DNA from 2 places in the Collibacillus ludicampi genome. Region 1 is predicted to be linked to the other one. Evidence: a T-box and tRNA genes for the amino acid it is inferred to sense, from the RefSeq annotation. Region 1 holds a T-box; the other holds one or more tRNA genes.
What was found. A T-box is a leader RNA that pairs with one kind of tRNA and senses whether it is charged. The one in region 1 lies ahead of alaS (alanine--tRNA ligase), so its partner is inferred to be a tRNA-Ala.

Region 1 (7,178 bases):
GTTGTACGACGAGAGGAATTTTTTTAAGAACTTTTCCGTCTTGAATGATGGTGAGAGTCCCCATCTCCGTTCCGGCTGGAACGGGCCCGTTCCAGGGCTTGAGCTCTACCTGCTTTTCGATGGGAGCCGTTCTCGGATAGATGGTTTGAAAACCGTCTGCCGTGTACATCATTTGCGGTGTGAAGCCCGAAGGTGCGGGATACTCAATGAGCGATTGGCCTTTTCGAAGTGTGAACGTGTCATATTGCGTGTAACCGTATGCCACCAGTTTTTCGATATCGTCATATGCTCCTTCCAGCGTCGTTTTTAATGTAACGGCAATCAGGAGGATTCCGTTTTCATTGGCCACTTCCGTTAAACAAGTACCTGCCTGATCGGTGAAACCCGACTTTCCTCCCCAATATGTTTCCGGGTCTTCAAATAGTAATCGATTCTGGTTTTTCAATTCTTTTGGATCGTAGGAACGTTTCATTGTATACGTTTTTGTATGCAAGGCTTCCTTGATTTGCGGGTATTGCAGGGCTGCGCGAGTCAAAATCGCAAGATCTTTGGCTGTGGAATAATGATTCGGATTGTGTAACCCGTTTGGGGTTACGAAATGTGTGTTCTTCATCCCCAAGGCTTTCGCTTTGGCGTTCATCATATCGGCAAACTTTGATACGGAGCCGGCCACATTTTCAGCGACCATGACGGCCACATCGTTAGCACTGTGAAGCAGGAGGGCATAGAGTGCATCTTTGGCTGTCATTTTTTCACCGGCACGTAATGAGATGTTGGTCGGTTCCTGACTTGCCGCAAGTCGACTGGCCGTCAATAGGTCATCCGGCTTTTTGTGTTCCAGCAGCAGGATGGCAGTCATCAGTTTGGTCAGGCTCGCAGGATAACGTTTCACGTCCTCTTCCTTGGTAAATAGGATGTCACCTGTCGTTCCATCCATGACGACGGCGCTTTGTCCGGACAATGTAGGCACTTGTTCTGCATGGGCGGTCAGCGGGCTGAAGAGCAGAAATGCTGCAAGACCTAGGGGAATGATTTTCATAGAGGTGCCTCCTTTCCTCCCTATCAAGCTATGAATGTGTATGCTAGAGTATGACTCGATGGCGGATTGACTATATGAAAAACAATTGGATATAATGATACAGTGAGATTTATAATGCAAAAGCGATGCGGGAGCGGAGTACGAAGCAGTCCACAGTCAGAGAGAGAACCCCGTTGGCTGAAAGGGTTTTCCTGTGAAGGGCTTCCGAAGCTACTCCTAAGGCGCAATTGAAAGATTGACGGTTCGTGTCCGTTATCGCACGTCTGAGGTGACATGGCGTTTTTTGCCGTGTAATCAGGGTGGTACCGCGAAAGGAATGCCTTTCGTCCCTGTGGGGGCGAGAGGTTTTTTTAGTTTTCAAAGTAACCCTCCATGCCGCAAGCGGCGTCACCAGAGGATGAAAAATTTCATGTGTGGAAAAGAAGTTTGAGGCTGCCAGAAGCAACGGAGTGTCTTTTGGGTGGATTGTATCGCTTTGCAGCGCAGAGGTGAGTTGAAGGTCGTTCCGCAACCTTTGTTAAGAGATCGGGCGGGACGACCTTCATCGAACCCAAGCGCAAAGCGATACATCCACCCAAGCACTCATTTTCAAAATAACGCTCATTTTCAAAGCAGAAGAAAGGAGTTTCCTCATGAAATCAGCAGAGATCCGCGAAAGATTTCTTGCGTTTTTCGCATCCAAGGGACATGAGATCGTTCCTTCCGCTTCTCTGATCCCGTACAACGACCCTTCTTTATTATGGATTAATGCTGGAATGGCACCGTTAAAGAAGTATTTTGACGGTTCCGAGATTCCGCGCAATCCGCGTATGACCAATTCGCAAAAGTGTATCCGAACCAATGATATTGAAAACGTGGGAAAAACAGCACGCCACCATACATTTTTTGAAATGTTGGGCAACTTTTCGATCGGTGATTATTTCAAGAGAGAAGCAATCCATTGGGCGTGGGAATTCCTCACGAAAGAAATCGGGTTTGAGCCTGAGCGTCTGTCTGTGACCATTCACCCGGAAGATGATGAAGCGTACGACATCTGGGCGAAAGAGATCGGCGTTCCGGATGAGCGCATCATTCGTTTGGAAGACAATTTCTGGGATATCGGAGAAGGACCCTGCGGACCTTGCTCAGAGATTTTCTATGACCGCCAGCTGGAAGGTTGTAAGAATCCGGATTGTAAGGCCGGTTGCGATTGCGATCGTTTCCTGGAAGTTTGGAACCTCGTGTTTTCACAGTTCAATCACAATCCGGATGGTACCTATACTCCATTGCCGAAGAAGAATATCGATACCGGCATGGGTCTGGAACGTATGGCTTCCCTCTTGCAGAACGGTGAAACGAACTTCGATACCGATTTGTTCCTGCCGATCATTGAGGAAGTGTCCCGCCTGTCCGGCAAGCCGTATCATCAGGAACAGGATTGGGATGTAGCGATGAAAGTGATCGCCGACCATATCCGTACGGTGACGTTCTCCGTAGGCGATGGTGCGCTTCCATCGAATGAGGGGCGCGGGTATGTGATTCGTCGCCTTCTGCGCCGCGCGGTCCGTTACGGAAAGGTACTGGGGATCGAGAAGCCGTTCCTCTATACATTGGTTTCCGTAGTTGGCGACATCATGGGTGTGCATTATCCTGAAGTCGTTGAAAAGCGCGCCTTCATTGAGCGGGTGATCAAAGCGGAAGAGGAACGTTTCTCGGAAACTTTGCATGAAGGAGAAAACATCCTCAACGAAGTGATCGCGACCCTTAAGAAAGAAGGAAAAACGGTGATCCCGGGTTCAGACGCGTTCCGCTTGTATGACACATACGGGTTCCCGATCGATCTGACGGAAGATATCGCTTTCGAACAAGGGTTTACCGTCGACCGAAAGGGATTCGAAGAAGCGTTGAACGAACAACGTGAACGTGCGCGCGCTGCACGCAAGGATGTGACTTCGATGCATGTGCAAAGCAACGTCTTCGAAGAACTGGGAGAACTGCAAGCGACATTTGTAGGATATACGGAGCTTGCGACGGCCTCCAAAGTGCTGGCCATCTTAAAAGATGGTCAACCGGTGGAGTCGGCGGAGGAAGGGGATGTCATCGAACTGATCCTCGACCGTACTCCGTTCTATGCGGAATCTGGGGGGCAAGTGGCGGATAAAGGGATCATCTCCGTAGGAGAGAAGGCACAGATTCAGGTGCTGGATGTGCAGAAGGCACCGAACGGATATCATATGCACAAAGCGAAAGTCATCGCCGGTGTCGTAGAAGTGCTCGATACGGCCGAAGCGGTGATCGATGCGGAAAAACGTACTGATATTACGAAGAATCATACGGCTACCCACTTGTTGCACAAAGCGTTGCGTGAAGTTTTGGGAGAGCATGTGGCACAAGCAGGTTCGCTCGTGGAAGCGGAACGTTTGCGCTTCGACTTCTCTCATCTCGGGGCGATGACGCCTGAAGAGATCCGTGAAGTTGAACGACGCGTCAATGAGCAGATCTGGGCGAATCAACCGGTCATCATCCGCGAAATGCCAATCGAAGAAGCCAAAGCGATGGGGGCAATGGCGCTGTTCGGTGAAAAATACGGTGATGTCGTACGCGTGGTACAAGCGGGCGACTATTCGATCGAACTGTGCGGCGGTTGCCACGTACGCTCCACGGGAGAGATCGGCATGTTCAAGATCCTCTCCGAGTCTTCGATCGCTTCCGGTGTGCGCCGCATCGAAGCCGTTACCGGACGCGGTGCCTACGCGTTTGTCCAACAGCAGACAGATCTGTTGGAAGAAGCGGCAGAAAAATTGAAAGCCAACGTGAACGATCTTCCGACTCGTATTGAACACCTGCAAGCGACAGTGAAAGAGCTTAATAAAGAGATCGAATCGCTCAAAGGCAAGCTCGCATCGTATGAAGTGAAAGCATTGATCGACAAAGTCCAGGAAGTTGAAGGGATCCGCTACGTGGCGGCAGCGCTTGAAGGGCTGGACATGGACGGTTTGCGGGCCGTAGCGGAAGATCTGCGCAATCGCTTGGAGTCTGGCGTGGTCGTAGTCGGTACGGCTGGAGAGGGAAAAGTCAATTTTGTTGCGGCTGTCACGAAAGATCTTGTAGCCAAGGGATTGCAGGCGGGCAAGATTGTGAAAGAGGTCGCTACTATTGCGGGAGGCGGCGGTGGTGGCCGTCCGGAACTTGCACAGGCGGGAGGAAAAGATCCGTCCAAATTGAAAGACGCCATCGCACAAGTCGCGGACATTTTAAAAAGCCAACTTGCACATGTAAAATAAAAGAGTAAGGAAAGGCGCCCTGGAGTTCCGGGTGCCTTTTCTTATCGTCATGATTCTCTTTGTAGTCACATGTTTTTGACAACAAATTTGTGGTATGATGACGATTGTATTCTTGAAACGTGAGGAGATGGGTTTGGAAACATATCGTTTGAAAAAAATGTCGGAGACCAAAATTGTTTACCGAAGTTTATCTATGGTTTATTTTCTTTTTTTCTTCGGGATTGGTGCTCTGTATACATTGTTGCCACTCTACTATCAAAAGTTCGGCTTAAGCGGTACACAAATTGGGACGATCATGGCGGTCGGGCCGGTGATTTCGATTCTTTTCCAGCCGGTGTGGGGAATGATTTGTGACCGATTTCAAGCTGAACAAAAGGTATTGGCTTGTGCGCTTACTTGTGCGGCTTCGATCGCTTTGCTTTTCCCTCTGATGCATGGATTTATCGCGTTTCTTCTCTTGTTTGCAGGATTACAGCTTTTCCAGAGCGCGATCAATCCGATTACCGATTCCATTACCCTTTCCTTCGTACAAAAACAAGGCGGGGATTACGGAAATATCCGTCTGTTCGGAGCGATCGGTTTTGCTGTAGCTGTCTGGTTTACGGGTACACTCGCAGAACGCTTCGGTCTCGTGGTCATTTTCTATGTGTATGCGGGTGCCTTTCTGCTTGGACTTTGGTGGGTGAGACAGTTTCCGAAAGTGCATCGAGAAAAGACCGGAAGCGTTTGGAGCGGTTTAGGCCGATTGTTACGCTTGCCCAAGTATGTGATCTTCTTGGGATCTGCTTTTCTTATTTTCGGGCCGATGAACGCGCATAACTACTATTTTTCCCTGCTTTATACAAAGATCGGCGGAACGGTCGCGGGAGTGGGTGTCGCCTTCCTGTTGTTTGCCGGTTCGGAAGCCCCCGCGATGAAAGTGGCGGGATCGCTGATTCGCAAGTATGGGATTTTGACCATTCTGATTGTAGCTGGAGTAGTTTCTGCATTGAGGTGGGGATGGTATGCAAGCACCCCATCGGCCGCCTGGGTGATCATGCTTTTCTTTATTCAAGGCATGTCGGTGGGTCTCTATTTACCGGCGGCAGCCACATTTATACGTGAACATGCACCGCGCGAAGTGCAGGTGACTGCGCAAGCACTCTATTCGTCATTCGGAAATGGACTCGGCACCATGTTTACCAGCTTTATTGGCGGTGTACTGTACGACCGCTCCGGAATCTTTTCAACGTATCTTTATTTTTCATTCTCTACCGTTGTCGGCATACTTCTTGTCATCGCGATTACAGTCTTGAACACGAGAACCAGTCGTCAGGGGTGAATTTCTTGTCAAGGAAAGGCATCTTGCTGATTGCACATGGTTCACCGATTTTAGGTGAGACCGATGCGTTGTTTGCCATCGCACAAGAGGTACAAAGAAGGCTCCCCGATAGTATCACGGAGGTCGCCTTTCTTGATTTTAACGAACCGCGGATTGAAGAGGGAGTCAAGAGGTTCATGGTACAAGAAATCAGCGAATTGATTCTTGTTCCATATTTTCTATCGAATGGATTTTTAGCAAAAAAAGCATTACATCGGGCCGAAATAGCGGCGAAAAATCATCTTCGCGTGCCTGTTCGTTGTGCCGTCCCGATCGGTTTTGACGAGCGTTTGCTTGATGTAATCAAAGAACGGATCGAAGCCGTTAAGTATACAAAGGAATTTGAAAAATGAGTACAAATTCGACAAAAACTATCAAAATATCCTATGGATATATATGGAAGGATGTCGTATACTGAGAGTAATAAATGATTCGGGGGTATAGGGATGGCAACTGAGATGAAGCTCCTGCAAACGATTGAACAGGTACGTGAACAAATGTACAAAGTTGCTCGTGCCAACCGCATGAACTTGGTGGCCGATGACATCGTTTCGATCAGTCACACACTCGATTGGTTGCTCGTCAAAGTTCAGCGGGAGCGAATGGAAACCTGGAGAAGGAAACAAAAGCGTTCCTTGGTATCAGGGAATGATGGTAACTAAACTGCAAACCGGCTCTGCCCAAAGGGCAGGGCTTTATTTTTGCCCTGTTGACATGCCCCAAGATACTTTTCACTGATCTGTTGCTTCGTAACGGCTGAGGCGGTTAAGAAATATTTTTAATAAATTGTATGACCATTCAATAAACGTGCAATAATTGAAATAGGATCCGGATATCGAATTCTTATGTTGCAACATGATGCATTCGATGATATAATCAAAAATCGTGTGAAATGGGAGATCACTTAATGAAACGAGCAAATTCGAGGGTTTCAAACGCTTGAAATAAACGGGAACTGTTTCGAAAAATCTTTTGTATCCGCCCAAGGCAAGTGTAAAGTATGATAAATTTTGTCAACTTCTTAAACATTTCTAGAAACTTAGAAATTTTTGAAGAAAGATGCTTGAAAATCGACAAAAGATGAAATACTGTTATTAGTGGTTTATCCGCAATGACCGGTCATGCTAGATGAAAAAGAATTTTGATGGAAAAGGTGATAGAGATGGAATTGTTGGAAAAAATTCAACGGTTTAATCGGATGTTACAAAAATCGGCCGTACAAGGCGTAGATTTCAAAGAATTGGCGAAACTGCTTTCCGAGATGGTGCATGCAAACGTCTATATTGTAGGCAAACATGGCAAAATCCTCGGTTACGGGCTGGCCGAATATGAACTTACCCTCGAATGGAATCAAATTATGAATGTGGATCGTCGTTTCCCTGGCGAGTTTAATGAACATCTTCTGCGAATCGACGAAACGGTGAAAAACATCGAAGATAAGAGCCAGTTCCTCGTGTTCTCCGAAGAAGAAAATGAAGTATTCAAGAAGAAGAATATTACGATCGTGCCGATCCGC
Region 2 (7,178 bases), 2.0 Mb from region 1:
GGAAGAAAAAACGTGATCATACCTTCCTTGGTTCTGTATGCGCTTGGGGGACTGGTGGCGGGTCTTTCCGCATGGTTATCAAAAAACCCATACTGGATGATTATGTTAGGAAGAGTTCTTCAGGGCGCAGGCGCCGCAGGGACAGCTCCGATCACGATGGCACTCATCAGCGATATTTTTAAAGGGGATCAACGCAGCAAGGTACTGGGTATCAATGAAGCGGCAAACGGATTGGGTAAAGTATTGTCCCCCATACTCGGCGTTCTCGTCGCAATGATCGTCTGGTATGCCGCTTTTTTTACATTCCCCATTCTCTGCAGCCTTTCTGTTCTCCTCTTATGGTTCTTAATCAAAGAACCTGCGATGCAGGGTGAACCTCAACCATTTTCACAGTATATGCAAACACTCAAAATCATTTTTAAGAGGGAATGGAAATGGTTACTTACCGCTTATTTCGCTGGAGCGTGCGCTTTGTTCATTCTATTTGGTGTACTTTTTTATTTGTCTCAACTTCTTGAAGAACAATATCGTATCGATGGGATCCCCAAAGGCGGAATCCTTGCCGTTCCATTGCTAGCTATGGCAAGTACATCTTATATCACAGGAATAAAAATCAAAAAACGATTTGGTCTTATGAAATGGCTTGTCGTAACAGGTTTTTTCCTGCTTGCAGGCTCTCTCGCATCTGCCGCTTTCTTTCGTAATCCTTATGTTTTGCTTTTCTTTCTCGTCATTTCCGGGATCGGTACGGGTCTTACACTCCCTTGCCTGAACACATTGATAACATCGGCTGTCTCCAAAGAAGAAAGGGGTATCGTCACTTCCTTTTATGGTGCCGTACGTTTTTTTGGCGTCGCATTCGGCCCTCCCATTTTTACATGGTTAATTGATGTTTCTCGCGTTTTCATGTTCCTAACAGTTTCCGGGCTGGCACTACTCGTCGGACTTCTCTCCATGTGGTTGATTCGACCCCGTAGCCCCAACAAAGGAGGAACCAACCAACCGCGTAAACAGCCAGATCATATCGTAATGGGCAAGAGACGTGTATTTGGCAGGATAAGAGCTCGGGTGTAGCAACCTGCACCTGAGCTCGCATAACATATTGCAGTCTCTCCCGTGACAAACACCCAGAGGAGTCAGGAAGAGGAATTGTTGGGAAAGGGGCCAGATCATGGATCAACTTGCAATGAAGCGAGCTTGGGACGACCTTCTCGCGAATCCGATCGAAGGGCGCTTCTCTAAGCCTCGTATCAAAGGAATAACCATGTTGTTCGACACCGGCTTAGGCTTACATGAGACAGAAGATCTGATTGATCTTGCTTCCACTTACATCGATTTTGTCAAAATCGGTTTCGCTTCCTCGAAACTATACCCCGAATCGGTTTTGCGGCGTAAAATTATGCTTCTTAAAGAAAATCATATTCACGTCTATCCGGGCGGTACATTTTTGGAAATAGCCATCCTGCAAAATAAATGGCGAGAATTCATGCAACGCTGTGCAGACTTAGGATTTAGCGCGATTGAAGTATCTGACGGTACGATCGCATATGAACGCTTCCTCCGCCGCGAAGTGATCAAATTTGCTCAGTCGCTCGGCTTACTCGTATTAAGTGAAGTGGGAAAAAAAGAGAGTGGATGCTATCTTCCAGTTGATCATCTGTACGAATGTATTTGTTACGATCTGGAATACGGGGCTTTTAAAGTCATCATCGAAGGCAGAGAATCGGGGAAAGCTGTCGGTATGTTTGAAAAAGACGGAACATTACGCAAAACGGAAATTGAAGAACTTTGCGAGAAACTAGGGAGCTCGGATCCAATCATTTGGGAGGCGCCTCTTAAGAACCAGCAAGTAGAATTCATTCACATGTTCGGAATCAACGTCAATGTCGGCAATATCAATCCCCGCGATGTCCTCTCATTGGAATCGTTACGTTGCGGGTTACGCAGCGATACATTGCGTTACACAGTCCATCCGGAATTTTCACTGAACAAGAAAGCATGACTCGCCCTGATTGTCCATATAGTGAAACAGATGGACAGAAGGGGCGATTGGAGGTATGTTTGGAGAGATCGTATTAGTCATCCTCATTATCGTTGGCATCATCGGCCGATCGAACATTTTAGCAACTGCTGCCAGTGTACTTCTGATCTTAAAACTTACTCACCTGCAACGTTTTTTTCCAATGCTTGAGCGGCGAGGCTTGGAGTTGGGGCTCTTATTCTTAATGATTTCCGTACTCGTTCCGTTAGTGAACGGAAAAGTTCAAACGAAAGATTTATTAAGTACTTTTTTTACAATGTCAGGTTTGTTCGCACTGATTGGCGGCATCCTGGCTACATACCTTAACGGCCAAGGTCTTTCGATGTTGAAGGCTGAACCTCAGGTCATGATTGGTCTTGTCATCGGATCGATCATAGGGATCGTTTTCCTGAAAGGAATCCCTGTCGGACCACTCATGGCTGCAGCGATTGCAGCGTTAATGCTTAATATTATTAAAATGTTTCAGTAGAACGTATGAAAACCCGGATGAGAACCATCCGGGTTATTTCACGCAGGAAAGTATTTGATCAGTTCTTGGATAGCCGTACGGTCGATGATCCGTTTCCCATACTCTTCAAGTACCGCGTGCGTGACAGAAGACAAATCCCCGTATTCATGCAAAACGGCCCAAACCGAATCATAATCGGCTCCAGCGACTGATTCCTCTTCAAAAAATAAAAAATAACGATCTCTATAATGATAAAGGGAACATCCCTCTTGTACGACTTCTTTTAGTTCACGAGCTACGCGAATGACTTCTTCAAAGTCATTGAATACGAAAGTGAAAGCGCCCAGAGAGTCAGCAGAATGGAGGTTCATTTCAATCGAGCCCAGTTCTTCATTTTGTTTTTCCACGGCTCCCGGTAACGATGAAATTTGCGTGACGATGACCACAACACCCTCTGTAGGCATCGTAAACGCTTCGATCGCGATCGGACCAATCACTTCAAAGCCAACCTCGACATAGGCGCGTTCCATCATATCCCAAAATAATTCCTGCACCTTACGTCCGTTTTGCCAAATTTCCTCGCGATCAATTCCTCGTTCCTCCAAGTCATCATAGCTGATAAAGATTCGAACTTTATTTTCTCCCAGCCTCTCCACGTGCATCCATATCACTCCTTCGTAGAGAGAAGACCTCTAGTTAGTAGTAAAGATTATGCGCAAGGGCATGTATACGTTCGGTATGCCCTTACGTCGATTGACGTATGACCATATCATGCGGCAAGATCACCGAATAGGAATCGACAGGTTCATCATGCAACAACTTCGTCATCAAGCGCATCGATACAGCTCCCACATCATAAAGAGGTTGAACAATCGTCGTTAATTCAGGACGAACCATGAAGGTCAGCCGCGAATTATCAAAACTGATGACTTTCACTTGTGAAGGAATTTGATACCCCGCCTCCTGGCAAGCATGCATCGCGGCTGTCGCCAATTCATCGGTAGCTGCCAATACAGCGTCCAATTGTTTTCCTTGGGCAAGCCATTGCTTCATAGCGGTCAGTCCGGTTTCATAATCGGTATCTTCACATTCGAAGAGGAGCGGTTCGAGCATTTGCTCTTGCATGACTTGCAAATACCCGGAATAGCGGGGTTCACCCAAGACCAAATGAGAACGCGGTCCTCCGAGAAATAAAATTCGTCTTGCACCTTCTTTCACAAGGAATTGTGTCGCTTCATATGCTGCCTGGCGGTTATCCACATTCACCGATGGTATACGGTTTTCCGGGTCCACCGTATTCACGAGTACAACAGGAAGTTGTGCATCCTCAAACGTTTTTACCAACTCCTGAGAAATATCATGGCCCATGAACAAAAGTCCATCGACTTGTTTCTCCCACATGGTACCGATCAAATCTTTTTCGCGTTCCAATTGTCCGTCTGAGTTACACAAGATAATATGATACTGATACATTCTGGCAATATCTTCTATTCCACGAACCATCTCAGCAACGACAGGTGCAGAAACATCGGGCACGATTACGCCGATCGTTTTGGTACGTTTGCTCGCTAGCCCCCTTGCCACCGCGTTGGGACGATAGTGAAGTTTTTTTATAGCATCCAATACTTTTTTTCGCGTTTCCTCTTTGACAACCGCTGTACCGTTTAATACCCGGGACACCGTTGCCATCGATACGCCTGCTTCTCTTGCAACATCATAAATCGTAACGTTCACCGGGTGAACACCTCATTTTTAGTTATCATTTCACTATATAATAGCATAAACGATAAAAAATAAAAACACAGACTTTTTATCGCCTGTGTTTGATAAAAGAATTTGGAGCGGAAAACGGGACTCGAACCCGCGACCCTCGCCTTGGCAAGGCGATGCTCTACCACTGAGCTACTTCCGCATCTGGTGGACGCTGACGGGATCGAACCGCCGACCCCCTGCTTGTAAGGCAGGTGCTCTCCCAGCTGAGCTAAGCGTCCAGCAAAATTCGGTATCTGTCTTCATTGATTTTTTACTTGAATGTTCAACATGGTGGAGGTAAGCGGATTCGAACCGCTGACCCCCTGCTTGCAAGGCAGGTGCTCTACCAACTGAGCTATACCCCCAAATGGTGCGGGCGAAGGGACTTGAACCCCCACGGTTTCCCGCTGGAACCTAAATCCAGTGCGTCTGCCAATTCCGCCACGCCCGCGCAATTACACTTTCTTTGGCTGGGGAGGTAGGGATCGAACCTACGCATGACGGAGTCAAAGTCCGTTGCCTTACCGCTTGGCGACTCCCCAATGGGGTGGATGATGGGAATCGAACCCACGAATGCCGGAGCCACAATCCGGTGCGTTAGCCACTTCGCCACATCCACCAAGAATTATCAATGGCAGGGGCAGCAGGACTCGAACCCACGACATGCGGTTTTGGAGACCGCCGTTCTACCAACTGAACTATGCCCCTGCGTAACATGGAGCCAGCGACAGGAATCGAACCTGCGACCTACTGATTACAAGTCAGTTGCTCTACCTGCTGAGCTACGCTGGCATGTAAATGGCGGAGCTGACGGGATTCGAACCCGCGATCTCCTGCGTGACAGGCAGGCATGTTAGGCCTCTACACCACAGCTCCAATATGGCTCCTCGAGTAGGATTCGAACCTACGACCCTCCGGTTAACAGCCGGATGCTCTACCGCTGAGCTATCGAGGAATGCGACATGAAATAATATATCACGATTCAATCATCTTGTCAACATATTTTCTCTCGCTCTTTGATTTTGGCAAATCTCGCGGTGACGTTTGTTATACTATCACGTTTTGTTTTTCTACTCAATAGTAATTGTTCATGATCAGAGAACAAAATTAATTATGAAATGAATTCATCCTGTCTTTTCATTTTCAATGAATCGATTCTCTAGTTTTTATACAGCTGGAAGTCGTCTCGCAACATTTGACAGTAATCTAAACGAGACGACTCCAGGAAGCACAATATTAGCCCATCAAAGATTTTCAGAGCCGTGTTTTACCGACACCTCATTTTGCGTGACTGTCTTCAAAATCCCAAGGTACAAAGATAATTCCAAGTGCAATTGCTGCGGTTTCGCTCGATCAGGAATCAGAATGGTGACACGGCGGCCAAGTCCGTCTGTCAATTCTTGAACATCTTCAAGCGTACAGTTGCCGTAATCCCTATGAATCAGCGTCATGTTTTTTGTGACGGCAATAGAACCATAGCGTTCCACAGCCTTCTTCATCCGTTCCTGCGGCGAGAGCTCCAGTTGATTTTGCACTTCCGTTTTCACTTTCTTCTTTTGAAGAGCCACGCGCCATGTAGACTTCAAAAGACCTGTCTCGTAGAGAAAACGGGACGGCTTGACCTTCTTGCCTTGATATCGCTCAGGCGCTGAGAGGTACAACCGTTCTTTTGCTCTTGTCATACCCACGTAGAGAAGTCTTCGTTCCTCCTCTAGCGCTTCTTCTGTATGCTGATCGTTAAGCGCCTTTTCGTGCGGCATCATGTGATGCACAAGTCCAATAATGTAAACACTGTGAAACTCTAAACCCTTGGCGCGATGCAAGGTCATCAGTTGAATCCCCCTGCGAGAGCTTCTGGACTGACGGACACATTCCTGTACCCGATCCACGTGCTCTAAAAATGCGAATATCGATTCATACCCCTGCACCGCTTGCGCTAATTCATCCAACGGTTCCATAACCCTTTGCATGTCATTCCCTGTAGAATCAGCATACTCGCGCAAATATTTCTCATAACCGATTTCATCTCGGATATAGCGGAGTGCTTCTTGAGGATTCAAGAGTTTTATCCGTTCGATGTCACGGATGAATTGTTCCAATTTTTTAATCTGGTAGATTTCCAATCCTTGAAGCTTCGACAAGGAATCAACGAGGCTCAAACTTTGCGAACGGGAAATCCGGTGCAATTCATCGATCCACCTCGTTTCATACATATAACGTTTGGGCCGATTGATGATCTGTACGAGACTGTCAACATCATTTGGATTTTGAGCGAGTCTCATGTAGGATAAAATATCCCGCACCTGCCATTGACGATAGAAATCGCTATCCGAATCATAAATCGTAAATGGAATCTCCCTTTCCACCAAAGCATCGATGAGCGCACGCACCTGATTGTTCGTCCGGTATAAAACAGCATGTTGTTCAGGGGGAATGCCGCTTTTGATCCCCTGTTCAATTTCGGATAGAATCTGCTCAGCCTCGTCTTTCTCATCGTTCGGTCGAATCACGTGCGGCTCTTCTCCCTCGCCGTTCATTCCTTTGAAATCCTTCTGTTGACGTTTCCGGTTATGTACAATCAAGCGTTTGCTTGCTTCTATGATCTGTTGGTGCGAGCGATAATTGGCCCCCAGAATTACTTTCGCCGCCCCGGGAAACGTTTTTTCGAAGTCAAGCAGGTATTCGACCCGGGAACCTCGAAATCTATAGATCGATTGGTCGTCATCACCGACAACAAAAATGTTGTTATGTACAGCTAGTTGTTTGATCAATTCATATTGGGCATAATTCGTATCCTGAAACTCATCCACCAGGATATAACGGTACCGTCTTCTGTATTCTTCGAGTATCTGCACATTCGATTTTAATAGGCGATGACATTCGACGAGAATATCGTCATAATCCCACCAGCCTTTTTCTTTCTTCAATTCTTCGTAG

Region 2: it has a tRNA-Ala gene. The T-box ahead of alaS (alanine--tRNA ligase) is inferred to sense a tRNA for this amino acid. The anticodon was not compared.

What each region holds. Positions count from the first base shown of each region.
Region 1 is NZ_BOQE01000001.1:1,834,239-1,841,416, forward strand. It holds gene DNHGIG_RS09300 (D-alanyl-D-alanine carboxypeptidase family protein) at 1-1,039, opposite strand, end outside; T-box leader at 1,156-1,373, shown strand; gene alaS (alanine--tRNA ligase) at 1,672-4,302, shown strand; gene DNHGIG_RS09310 (MFS transporter) at 4,436-5,623, shown strand; gene DNHGIG_RS09315 (sirohydrochlorin chelatase) at 5,629-6,015, shown strand; gene DNHGIG_RS09320 (aspartyl-phosphate phosphatase Spo0E family protein) at 6,109-6,324, shown strand; gene codY (GTP-sensing pleiotropic transcriptional regulator CodY) at 6,825-7,178, shown strand, end outside.
Region 2 is NZ_BOQE01000001.1:3,805,989-3,813,166, forward strand. It holds gene DNHGIG_RS19230 (MFS transporter) at 1-1,074, shown strand, start outside; gene comA (phosphosulfolactate synthase) at 1,172-2,002, shown strand; gene DNHGIG_RS19240 (DUF441 domain-containing protein) at 2,058-2,510, shown strand; gene DNHGIG_RS19245 (adaptor protein MecA) at 2,549-3,151, opposite strand; gene DNHGIG_RS19250 (substrate-binding domain-containing protein) at 3,234-4,223, opposite strand; tRNA gene DNHGIG_RS19255 (tRNA-Gly) at 4,327-4,401, opposite strand; tRNA gene DNHGIG_RS19260 (tRNA-Val) at 4,405-4,480, opposite strand; tRNA gene DNHGIG_RS19265 (tRNA-Ala) at 4,531-4,606, opposite strand; tRNA gene DNHGIG_RS19270 (tRNA-Leu) at 4,610-4,692, opposite strand; tRNA gene DNHGIG_RS19275 (tRNA-Gln) at 4,709-4,783, opposite strand; tRNA gene DNHGIG_RS19280 (tRNA-His) at 4,785-4,860, opposite strand; tRNA gene DNHGIG_RS19285 (tRNA-Trp) at 4,874-4,949, opposite strand; tRNA gene DNHGIG_RS19290 (tRNA-Thr) at 4,958-5,033, opposite strand; tRNA gene DNHGIG_RS19295 (tRNA-Asp) at 5,041-5,117, opposite strand; tRNA gene DNHGIG_RS19300 (tRNA-Asn) at 5,122-5,196, opposite strand; gene DNHGIG_RS19305 (ATP-dependent helicase) at 5,486-7,178, opposite strand, start outside.